One region of the Undibacterium sp. TJN19 genome, then DNA from elsewhere that is predicted to be linked to it. Evidence: riboswitches for the same ligand, from Rfam matches in the RefSeq annotation. Region 1 holds a riboswitch; the other holds the start of a gene.
What was found. A riboswitch is a leader RNA that binds a small molecule or an ion and turns the genes downstream of it on or off. The one in region 1 is predicted to bind cyclic di-GMP.

Region 1 (5,536 bases):
ACATGGGTTCTCTGGTGGCGGCCATGGCCAGTTATCTTGATGCCAAAGCACATGACGGTCTTTGGTTACTGCGGATTGAAGACCTGGATTTTGACCGCAACGTCAAAGGTGCTGCACAAGAAATTTTGAAATCACTGCAACGCTGTGGCATGAAAAATGATGGTGAAGTAAGCTGGCAAAGCCAGCGCCAGCATTTATATGAAGCCGCCATGCAGCAATTGGATACGCACGTGTATTCCTGCGCCTGTTCACGTAAAGAAATTGCCGACTCGCGCCTGCGCATGGGTGAAGCTGCGAGCCAGGTTTATCCCGGCACCTGCCGCAACGGCATTGCCGCAGGCAAAGCGCCGCGGGCCTGGCGTTTGCGCCTGCCAGAAATACCGCATGAAATCATACAATTCAACGACAGATACTGTGGTCTGCAAACCCAGGATATAACGGCCGAGGTGGGGGATTTTGTGTTGAAACGCGCTGACGGCTTCTGGGCCTATCAACTGGCCGTCGTCGTTGACGATGCAGCACAGGGTATCACTCATATCGTCCGGGGTGCCGATCTCATCGACTCAACAGCACGCCAGATTTTTTTGCAAAAACTATTGGGCTTGGCTACACCTGCGTATCTGCATGTACCGGTGGTACTCAATGAATATGGTGAAAAACTTTCCAAACAAACCGGGGCATTGGCATTTGATCGCGGTGACAATGATTTGTTGCGCGAAGCCTTGATACCGGCGGCAGATTTTCTGGAATTGAAACTTGAAGGAAATGCCAGCAGCATTGCGGCGTTCTGGGACAAAGCCATCATTGCCTGGAGAAATAAACTACATGTTATGCCAATTTGAAATCAGCTGAACGCATGCAGATATTTATTCACACATGGACTTAAAGCGTGTGGATAACATTTCAAAAAAACTTCAGGCAAATTTCAGCTGATACTGACAAGCAAACCAAGCCTGCCAGTATCAAAAAATTTTCTACAAAAATCGGCTTTCATGAAACAAAGATTTCATCGGCATCAATGACCATGTCCATAGTCATGTTCGTGGCCACGTTCCCTGTAATCACGGCGACCATCATGATCGCGATCAATTTCGCGGTAGTAGCCATCACGATAGCGTGGAACTACCCGATTGTTGTACCAGCTTTCCTGAACAAAATAGACCTGGCGGTTGCAGGCATCATAGCGGTAGCAATTTTTGTCCCAGCGGTTTCTATGCCCTGCTGGCACAACCAGATACAGTGGGGGTTGTACAACATCCACGCGCTGCACGATCCTGGGTTGGCGATACACCAGTTCAGGCTGGGGGAAATTACCTACATCAACATGCCCATAAAATCCGGGTTGTCCGAACTGAACTGATACATTCTGTGCCTGCGACTGCGCAGATATCAACAATGCGGCACAAGAAGTTACGCTGAACAAAACTTTTTTGAAGGTAATGTTTTTCATGGCTATTTCCGTTTCTTGAACGAGAAGCAAACAACTAAACAATTTCGCAATTTCACATCGGCGATCAAATTTCATGACCGTTGAGACTACAACGCCTCACATCAAATTCTGTTGACGCCAATGAAGCATAGTTTAATCATGCCATCTGCTGACAGTCAGTGTGTTAGCGAACTCAGGAAGTAGCCAGGGAAAGGGTAACGGGTGCTTAGATTTACTTGAAGTTGGCCGCCCACTGCTGCCCTTTGGCATCCAGTTCTGCGCGACGTTCTGCCGGCAATTTGACAGATAATTGTGCCAGGGTCGTACGGTGTGAAGCACAGGCAAATTTTTGATCACGCTTGCCAAATGTGCGTTTCATGACGCATTCAAGCTGATTGGCGCCACTGACATCTTCATAAGCGGTTTCTAGTGACTCCGGCAATACTGCCAGATAACGCAATACCAGTTGCGCAGACATACCGCGATAAGCCGGATCATTCGTCCCCGCCTGATGCATGTATCTGACCGCATCTTTCAAAGCAGAAAATGCCTCGGGGTATTTTTTAATATCAGTTATACCGGGATTTGAAGTCGTCTCACTGGCACCATCTGCACCGCTCATGGTCATCGTCCATTGTGATTTCTCGGCAATCTTCTCTTCCAGGCAAGCCAGACGATTATTCGCTTCTGCCGCCACCATTTTTGCAGCTTCAAAATTCCCTTCGTTTGCCAGTTTGCGGTTCTTGTTCAACCATGTCTGAAAATCAGCGCGTAAAGGTTTGGCAGTTAGCAGGCTGCAATCATCAAGATTGATATTTGCAGCATGCGAGACAGCGCAGACCAACAAGATGGAAAGAGACAAACCTGCTTTTAAAAATGGTGTACTTTTTTTCATGGATTATTTTTACGGTTTTAAAATTGCATGTATTTTGATAAATGATATAAATGAATTTTCTTTTATCATCAAACACGATCAAACGAAAATCGAATGACAGAGGCTATTTTTTTAATAGTCAATATTTTAACATTGTGGACAAACCTACCAAAAACTGCGCAAGGCAAACCAGGCCAGGCCGGTAAAGATTGGTCAAATCATTTACAGATTATTTCAACTGCCCCAGATTCATGCAACAGACATGCTAAAGCGGCATGCTTTCAACATTCCTTCACAATTGCGTCCTTCCCTTCCAAAGATTTTATTTCTATGCTGAAGACGTAATATTTTTCTGTACCACATTTGAGGGCAAACTCGTTGAAAAACGGGGACGCAAAGCTACCGGCCTAAAACGTGTCAACGTCATGGCGGCGGGGTTACCAATGCAGAACATTTCGGATTAATTTCTGACTATCTTGTCACCGGATCTGTTTTCATTGCGCGGTCAGCCCCTCTTTGCTTACTGGAGCGCCAGCGTGATGAACAAGAACCGCACACTTACTATTTCAACGACTCCTTCACACTGGCTGGCTTTTACCAGTTCAAGCGTGCTGCTTGCCATATTGTGCACAGCGGCCAGCGTTTTATTAAGTGCCTGCGGTGGCAGCACGGAAAAATCTGCCAGCCTGCAAACGCCTGCGGCCGTGCCTGCCCTCATCGCCACAGGAACCACCACGTTTGAGGTAACGGTTCCCGTATTGCCACCTGATGCAGGTGCAACAACTGTATTGCCTACTTTTCATCTGGCGCCGGTCTTGCTGGATGCACCAGCCGATATTGACGCTATAGACAATAAGCGTTCTGCGCGCATGCAAGCAAACAGGCAAACGATTCCGCGCGAATTGCAGGGCATGCGTTCACGTGGCTTGACTGTCGCTGCCATTCAGGCTGTGCCTCGTCAAAATCTGGCGCCAGCGCCCGTTGATACGGCAACACAAACCGGTCAGAATGCACAACCATTGGCCAGCTCCGGTTCTGTATCAACTTATACACCAGCACAGATCCGCACCGCCTATGGCTTGCCCACGCTGCCATCGAATGCAACCAATACGGCCTCGCTCACTGCAGCACAGGCTGCGCAACTCGGCGCCGGTCAGACCATCTATATCATTGATGCAATGCATGACCCTAACCTGCTTGCAGAACTGACCGCGTTCAATCAAAAATTTGGCCTGCCTGGCTGCGCCACAAAAACCATTGCAAGCACGGCCAGTCTGCCGCTGGCAGCAGCTGCCATGACAGGATGTGAAATTGCCGTGGTTTACAGCAGCACAAGTGGCACAATGACATCGTCAGCACCTGCTTATGACTCCGGCTGGGCAACAGAAATCACGTTGGATGTGCAGTGGTCACATGCAACGGCCCCTCTTGCAAGAATCATACTGATTGAAGCACCTGACGCTTCCATGAACAATCTCGTCGCTGCCATCAAACTGGCCAATGCCATGGGGCCAGGCGTGGTATCAATGAGCTTTGGCTCACATGAAGGCAGCTGGACATCCACGGTTGAATCTGCATTCACCACGGCAAAAATGACGTATGTGGCGTCGACGGGCGACTCCGGGGCGGGTGTGGACTGGCCATCAGTTTCACCGAATGTCATTGGCGTAGGTGGGACGACACTCAGCTACTCCGGCACAGGCGCACGCAGCGAAGTGGCCTGGGCGAGTACCGGTGGCGGCGTCAGCAGCTATACAGCGACGCCTGCTTACCAAAGCAATGCCGTACCAGGCCTGGGTACACCTGGTCACCGTGTGGTTGCCGATGTGGCCTTTAATGCCGACCCAAATTCTGGTCAATATGTCGCCGTCATCAAATCTGGTAGCAGCACAGTCAACTGGGTCAGCGCCGGCGGCACCAGCCTCGCTGCACCACAATGGGCAGGTATTTTCGCAGTTGCCAATGCCGTGCTCGCACAAAATTCAAAACCCGTACTGGCAGCGCCGCATTCTGTGTTGTATGGGAAAATAGCGACCGTTCCCGGCACCTACGCAAACGTCTTTGCAGATGTGACAAAAGGGACGGACGGCAGTTGCACCAACTGCTCAGCCAAAACCGGGTTTGACCCGCTGACAGGCCTGGGCACGCCCAATGTCAACAGCTTGCTGAGCACCATCAGCGGCATGGATATCACATCACCACCAGTCGTTAATTCTGCCAGCATCAGTGGCGTGGCCGGAACAGCTTTATCGTTTACCGTGTCGGCCAGTTCCAGCAACGCATTAAGCTACAGTCTCAGTGGTGCGCCACCAGGGATGATCATCAGCAGTGCTGGCATCGTCAACTGGGCGGCACCTGTCAGCGGTACGTATGCGGTCACCGTCACCGCGACCGATAGCAAAACCGGCCTGAGTGCCAAGGGCATTTATACCGTCAATATCGTAGCTGTTGCAGCACCCGTCGCACCAGTAGTGAGCCCAGCGACGATCAGCGGCAAGGCTGGCAGCACACTGAGTTTCAACATCAATGCTGTCGCCAGCAACACGCTGATTTATTCTCTCATCGGTGCACCAACCGGTATGACGGTCAGTAGCAACGGTGTCGTCAACTGGCCAAGTCCTGTAACGGGCAATTATGCCGTGACTGCGATAGCAAAAGACAGCAAGACTGGCTTGAGCGGGCAGGCTGTCTACAGCGTCAATATTACGGCATCAGGCAGCACCAGCAGCACAGGGCCTGTCATTACGACAACAGCCATGACGGGTGTTGCTGGCAAAGCTTTAAGCGGCGCTATCGGGATTACTGATGCGGGTGTCAGCTCTGTATCCGTCTCTGTATCTGGCGCGCCTTTGGGAATGAATTTCTCCATGAGTGGACTGAATATATCCATCAATTGGCCAAGCCCTGTCACCGGGACTTATACATTAAAAATCAGTGTGACTGATTCTGCTGGTAAAAGCGCACAAGCATCGGTCCCTGTTACGATCACGGCAAAATAAGCTGTATTGAAGACAAATGGGGGCAGCACTTTTTTACAGTGCTGCCCCATTTTATTGCTGACGCAATTTATTCAGGTCTAGTGTTGCAATCAATGTCGTAATTAAAGCCAAAATCAAAGCCAAAATTAAAGCCACAATCAATGCCCTGAATGCCCCTGTGGCTTCCTGACTCGCACTTCCATTTCTGCATGCTGGTGCCCATCTTGGCGCAGCTTGTCCGATTTTGCTTGCGAC
Region 2 (5,536 bases), on a different contig from region 1:
GCTGAAGCAGAAACTGGCCGCCTGACTGCACCCATGCCTGGCAAGATTGTTGCCGTGCTTGTCAACAAGGCGCAGGAAGTGAAGAAAGGCGATTCCTTGCTGATCATGGAAGCCATGAAGATGGAACATACGATTTCGGCACCGCATGATGGTGTCATTGATGAAGTCTTGTATGCGATCGGTGATCAGGTCACTGAAGGGGCGCAATTGCTGGCTTTTCAGCAGTAAATGCGGGACAGATTGCAATTGTGCTTGAAGATAGAAGTAAAGGCATTCATTTAGTTTCGACTTAAACGCATCAATCGTTGAATTGAAGAAGCAAGGGCATTGTAAGTAATGCCCTTCTTTTTTATCTGGTTTCCATAGAAAAACTGGTGCGTACTTGCTAACCTGCTTTATATTTCTACTCTTTCATACTTCGCCAGATAATTTCCATGAAGCCTGACTTATTTGCCTCGCTGTGCCTGCTGCTTGCCTCGTCTTTTGTTAGTACTTTTAGTACAGCTGTCGAGTTGCCAGTAGAGGCATTTGCTGCCTTGCCTGCAGTGCAAAACGTTACCTTGTCTCCAGATGGTTCAAAAATTGCCATGCTGGTTAATAAAGAAGGCAATGCCAGCATTCTGGTTCATAAGTTGGGCCAGCCAGTAAGCGCCGCCAAGGCGTTGTTGGCTACTGATAACCGGAAATTTACCTTTCAATGGTTTCGGTGGGTAAATAATGAAAAATTATTAGTCAGCACACTTTTCCCTAACCGGCGTATCGTCAACGGCTACACTGGTGGCGTCGATGTTCAGGAAACACGATTGCTGGCAGTGAATGCAGATGGTTCACAAGTGCTCAATCTGATTAAACCAACCAGCATCAAAAGCAATTTCGTACCCCAGTTTCAAGATCGTGTGATCGATTTCTTCCCCGATGATGGCAAGCATGTGTTGATCATGTTGGCAGATCAGGAGAGAAGTAACGATCCGACGGTGTATTCGCTGGATCTGGAAAACGGATCGCGCCGGTCTGTTCAAAGTTCTCGCGAAAATTTTCGCCATTGGATGGTTGACAGGCAGCATCAAGTCCGTTTGGGGTTGTATCAGGATAAGCTGGATATTGAAGTGCATCTATGTGATCCCGATGGAAAAAATTGGCGCAAGCGCTGGGCATATAAAATTGATAGCAAGGAAAGAGTCACACCGATCGGTTTTGGAAAAGAGCCAAATCAGTTATATGTTCTCGCCGACCACCAAGGGCGTCGTGCCTTGTTCACGGTAGACCTGCGTGAAGAAAATGCAAAACCTAAATTGGTATTGGCTAATCCAAATGTAGATATTGCCGGTGAACTGGTTTATTCAGAGAAAACGGGAGAGGCAATAGGCTTGGCAGGAACAAGTATTGCAGGCAAGGCAGAAATCAATTATTGGGATCAGGACAGGCGTGAACTGGTGAAATTTATAGATGACGCGTTACCAAAACGCTTTAATTCTATCGTCACTATGAGCAGGGATGAAAATCGCTATATTGTGCATTCCAGTAACGCACAACAACCAGGAATCTTTTATCTTGGTGACGACAAAGCAAATACCTTGGAAGAGTTTTCACAGAATTACCCTGCACTGCCAGCAAAAGCGATGCTTGAACGAAAAAATATCAAGATCAAGGCCAATGATGGCGTGATGTTGCCTGCTTTTCTGAGCTTGCCGCAAACAGAAGCGACTAAAAATTTACCCGTCGTGTTACTGGTCAATATTGACAGGCAAGGGCATGATGAAGCTAATTTTGATATCTGGACGCAATTTTTAGTCAATCGCGGCTATGCGGTTGTGGAATTGCATACGCGTAATTCTGTTGGTAGTGATAGCAAATTGGTCTCGACAGGCAATGAACGTTCAGGACAGGTAATGCCGAATGACCTTGCCGATGTCACTAAATGGTTATTAGAAAAAAACATAGCAGATCCTGCGCGTATTTGCATCGTAGGTGCCAGTTATGGCGCTTATGCCGCCTTGATGGGCGCTGTCAAATCACCTGATATGTATCAATGTATTGTCAGTCTTGGAGGCGTTTCTGATCTGAATGAAATGGGCCAGGACAATGCCATGTATATTAATGGCAAGGCTTTGTTTGAAAATCAGGTAGGTACAAATGACAGAGAAAAATTAAAGGCTAATTCACCACGCTTCTTTGCAAAAGATATCAAATCTGCCATTCTGCTTGTACATGGTACGCAAGACAGAGCGGTTCGTATGGAACAAAGTATCATGATGGATGCCGCGCTCAATGAAGCGGGTCGACCCCATCAATTTTTAAAACTTGACGATGGCGATCATAATCTGAGTCTGTACGTCAATCGTTTGCAATTTTTAAGAGAGCTGGAAAATTTTCTGGCGAAAAATTTAAAACCGTAAAGTAACACGCGTTAGTAATCTTCTCATTTCCATGTACCTGATATGACCAAACTTTCCATCAACATCAACAAGATTGCCTTACTGCGTAATTCGCGCGGGCGTAATTACCCTGATGTACAGGCATTCGCCGCACGTTGTCTTGATCTGGGTGCTGATGGCATTACCCTGCATCCGCGTCAGGACCAAAGGCATGCGCGTTATTCGGATGTGGAAACCCTGGGAGCACTTTGCAAGGCACGCGGGGTAGAGTTGAATGTGGAAGGTTATCCTTCGCCGGATTTTATCGAAGTCGTTAAGCGCTTCCGTCCTGCGCAATGCACGCTGGTGCCAGATGCAGCCGACCAGCTGACTTCCGATCATGGTTGGGATGTGCACCAGGATGCTGCACTGTTAAAACCTGTGCTGGCAGAATTGAAGGCCCTGGATATACGCAGCAGCCTGTTTGTTGATTACGATAATCCAGATTTGGTGTTGGCAAAAGAACTGGGCGCTGACCGTGTCGAATTGTATACCGAGCCGTATGCAGAAAATTTTGGTACGCCACAAGGTGAACAGATATTCCAGGGTTTTCTTGCCGCCTGCAAACTGGCGCAACAAGCGGGCCTTGGCGTGAATGCGGGACACGATTTGAACCTGGACAACCTGGCCAAATTCCTCACGATACCTGACATTCTCGAAGTTTCCATCGGTCATGCTGTCATTGTGGAAAGCATAGAATCCGGAATTGTTTCCGTGCTGACAAAATATGCAGAAATATGCCGCTCGTGCTAATTTTTATGCATTTGGCAAGCAAAAATTAAATGCAAAAAACAGTGAAATCTGTCCTTGTATATGACAAATAATTGTTCTACATTGAGTTACGGTGCTGACAGACCACTGTTGCTGATGACTCTGTTTCAGGTTTACCGAGCATGAATTAGTAGTACCAGTAGTACCAGATGTTAAAAGGCAAACCATTCGAAAGGATGGGACGCAAAACTAAAGGGCCCTCGCAATATAACGCAGGGTAGCCAGATGCCGTGTCCGCCATGCGGATTTACGTTAAGAGGCAGGTCGCTCATGAACCATATTTCTATGGCGCTTCCCGGCGCTTCCAAAAAAATCCTGATTGGTGTTTTTGGCTTGTCTGAGTACGAGCTACGCCTGCTGCGTAGTGTGCTTAGCCTGACGATGGCCAGTGGTCGCAGGCATTCCTATTCCCTGTTTGATACCAGTCACGAAGCTGATCCGGATATTGTCATTCTTGACCCTGACAATGCACAGGCGAGGGCAGCCTTGCAGGATTTGATAGCGCAGCGCAATATTCCTGAACCTGCTACCGTATTCATCTCCAATGCTGGCAAGGTCACGCCTGGCAAACATCATCTGTTGCATCCGCTGGTACCTACAAAGATGCTGGCTTTGCTCGATCAGGTTGCTGATGAACTGGAAAAAATCAGGGTGCTTCCTGTGGCTGCCCGTGCTGATCAGTCGCAGCAAACCGCGCATGGGGCAACAAGCCCGGCAGTCGTGCAGGCACTGGTGCAAAAAAATGCACCTGCCTCGGTCTTGCAGACTGGCCACAGGGCCTTGATTATTGACGATAGCCCTACTGCCAGAATCAAGATTGATCTTGAACTGCGCACTATGAAAATCGCTGCGGACTGTGCAGAGACCGGCGAAGAAGCCTTGCTGATGCTGGAAAAAAAAGCCTACGATATTATCTTCCTTGACATTGTCATGCCAGGTGCGGATGGCTATGAAATTTGCAAGCTGATACGTCGTAACCCGCAGACAAAACGCACGCCGGTCGTCATGCTGACCAGCAAATCCTCGCCCTTTGACCGCATCCGCGGATCATTATCCGGCTGCAACAGCTATCTGACCAAACCGGTGGAACATTTGAAGTTTCGTGCCGTGGTTGAAAAGAGCCTGACCAGTAGTGAAGCCATCTTCGCCATGGATAAAACGCCAGGTCTGGCAATGGGTGCCTGAACGAAAATCAGGACGCTTGCGGCAACACAGTTCACATCATTTTCAACTATGCATTCATTTGAGCGCATAGGCATTCAGGCAAACCACATATCAGGAGCACATCATGAGCATGAAAAAAGCACTCGTTGTTGACGATTCCACGACTGAACTGGCAAATATCAAGGCCATACTGGCCGACGCCGGTTACCTGGTTGTCACCGCATCCAGCGGCAAGGATTCCCTGGAAAAAGCCAAGGCTGAAAAGCCCTCGATTATTTTTCTTGATATTGTCATGCCTGAGATGGATGGCTATGAAGCCTGCCGCAACCTGACCCAGGATCCGGCAACCAAGGATATTCCCATCGTCTTCGTCAGCAGCAAATCGCAGAAAGCCGACAAGATCTGGGGCCAGCTGCAAGGTGCCAAAGGCTATGTGGCCAAACCCTATACCGCTGATCAGATCATTGATCAGCTCAAGATAGCTGCCTGATCTTTCTACGCGGATACGCCATGAACCAGATGATAGAAACCGGTGCAGCGCCAGCAAAAGAATGGCTACCACCCAGCGTTGCGCTACAGCGCTTCACCCCGCCTGGTGATTTGCTGTGGACAGATGTTGCACCTGTGGTGGAAAGAAATCGTTATGGCTACCGCGTAGGTTCATTGAACCTGCTGGTGAAAGCAGAAGTGGGCAGCGAAGTGATACGTCCGCAGGCAATTGCCCCTTTGCCCGGCGCTGCGGCGTTCTTGCTTGGCCTGATCAATGTGCGTGGCAACCTTGTACCCATGTTTGACCTGGGTTTGATATTGGGTGGACGCAGGACGGAAATGAATGCAACAAAATTATTCCTGATACTGGACAAGGCAGAAAATGCGGTAGGCATGGTAATCGACAGTTACCCGCAACCACTTTCAGGCTTGCGTAGCGTCACCCAGCTGCCGCAATTGCCTGCGATGCTGGAAGTCCATGTATCTGCTGCCTACGTGAAAGATGAGCGTGTCTGGCTGGAATTCAATCATGAAAGCTTCTTCGAGAAACTCAGTCGTCATACGTGATGCAAACTGGTAGCTGAACATCGCAGCAAAGCTGGAATAAACGATGAAAATGATGCAAACGATGTCTTGATCAATGTTCTTTGTTGATGTATCCCTTGTGGAGAGCAAAATGAAATTACGTACTCCGAATA

Region 2: it holds a riboswitch for cyclic di-GMP, as region 1 does, so the genes downstream of both, ACO0LH_RS24905 (response regulator) here and ACO0LH_RS19385 (putative Ig domain-containing protein) in region 1, are expected to answer to the same signal.

What each region holds. Positions count from the first base shown of each region.
Region 1 covers NZ_JBMPPL010000007.1:233,943-239,478, reverse strand. Annotated here, with positions in the region: gene gluQRS (tRNA glutamyl-Q(34) synthetase GluQRS) at 1-842, shown strand, start outside; gene ACO0LH_RS19395 (hypothetical protein) at 1,016-1,450, opposite strand; gene ACO0LH_RS19390 (hypothetical protein) at 1,662-2,324, opposite strand; cyclic di-GMP riboswitch class I at 2,662-2,748, shown strand; gene ACO0LH_RS19385 (putative Ig domain-containing protein) at 2,780-5,302, shown strand; gene ACO0LH_RS19380 (multicopper oxidase domain-containing protein) at 5,440-5,536, opposite strand, start outside.
Region 2 covers NZ_JBMPPL010000013.1:43,143-48,678, forward strand. Annotated here, with positions in the region: gene ACO0LH_RS24890 (acetyl/propionyl/methylcrotonyl-CoA carboxylase subunit alpha) at 1-228, shown strand, start outside; gene ACO0LH_RS24895 (alpha/beta hydrolase family protein) at 435-2,396, shown strand; gene ACO0LH_RS24900 (pyridoxine 5'-phosphate synthase) at 2,439-3,167, shown strand; cyclic di-GMP riboswitch class I at 3,334-3,418, shown strand; gene ACO0LH_RS24905 (response regulator) at 3,456-4,370, shown strand; gene ACO0LH_RS24910 (response regulator) at 4,474-4,839, shown strand; gene ACO0LH_RS24915 (chemotaxis protein CheW) at 4,860-5,405, shown strand; gene ACO0LH_RS24920 (methyl-accepting chemotaxis protein) at 5,515-5,536, shown strand, end outside.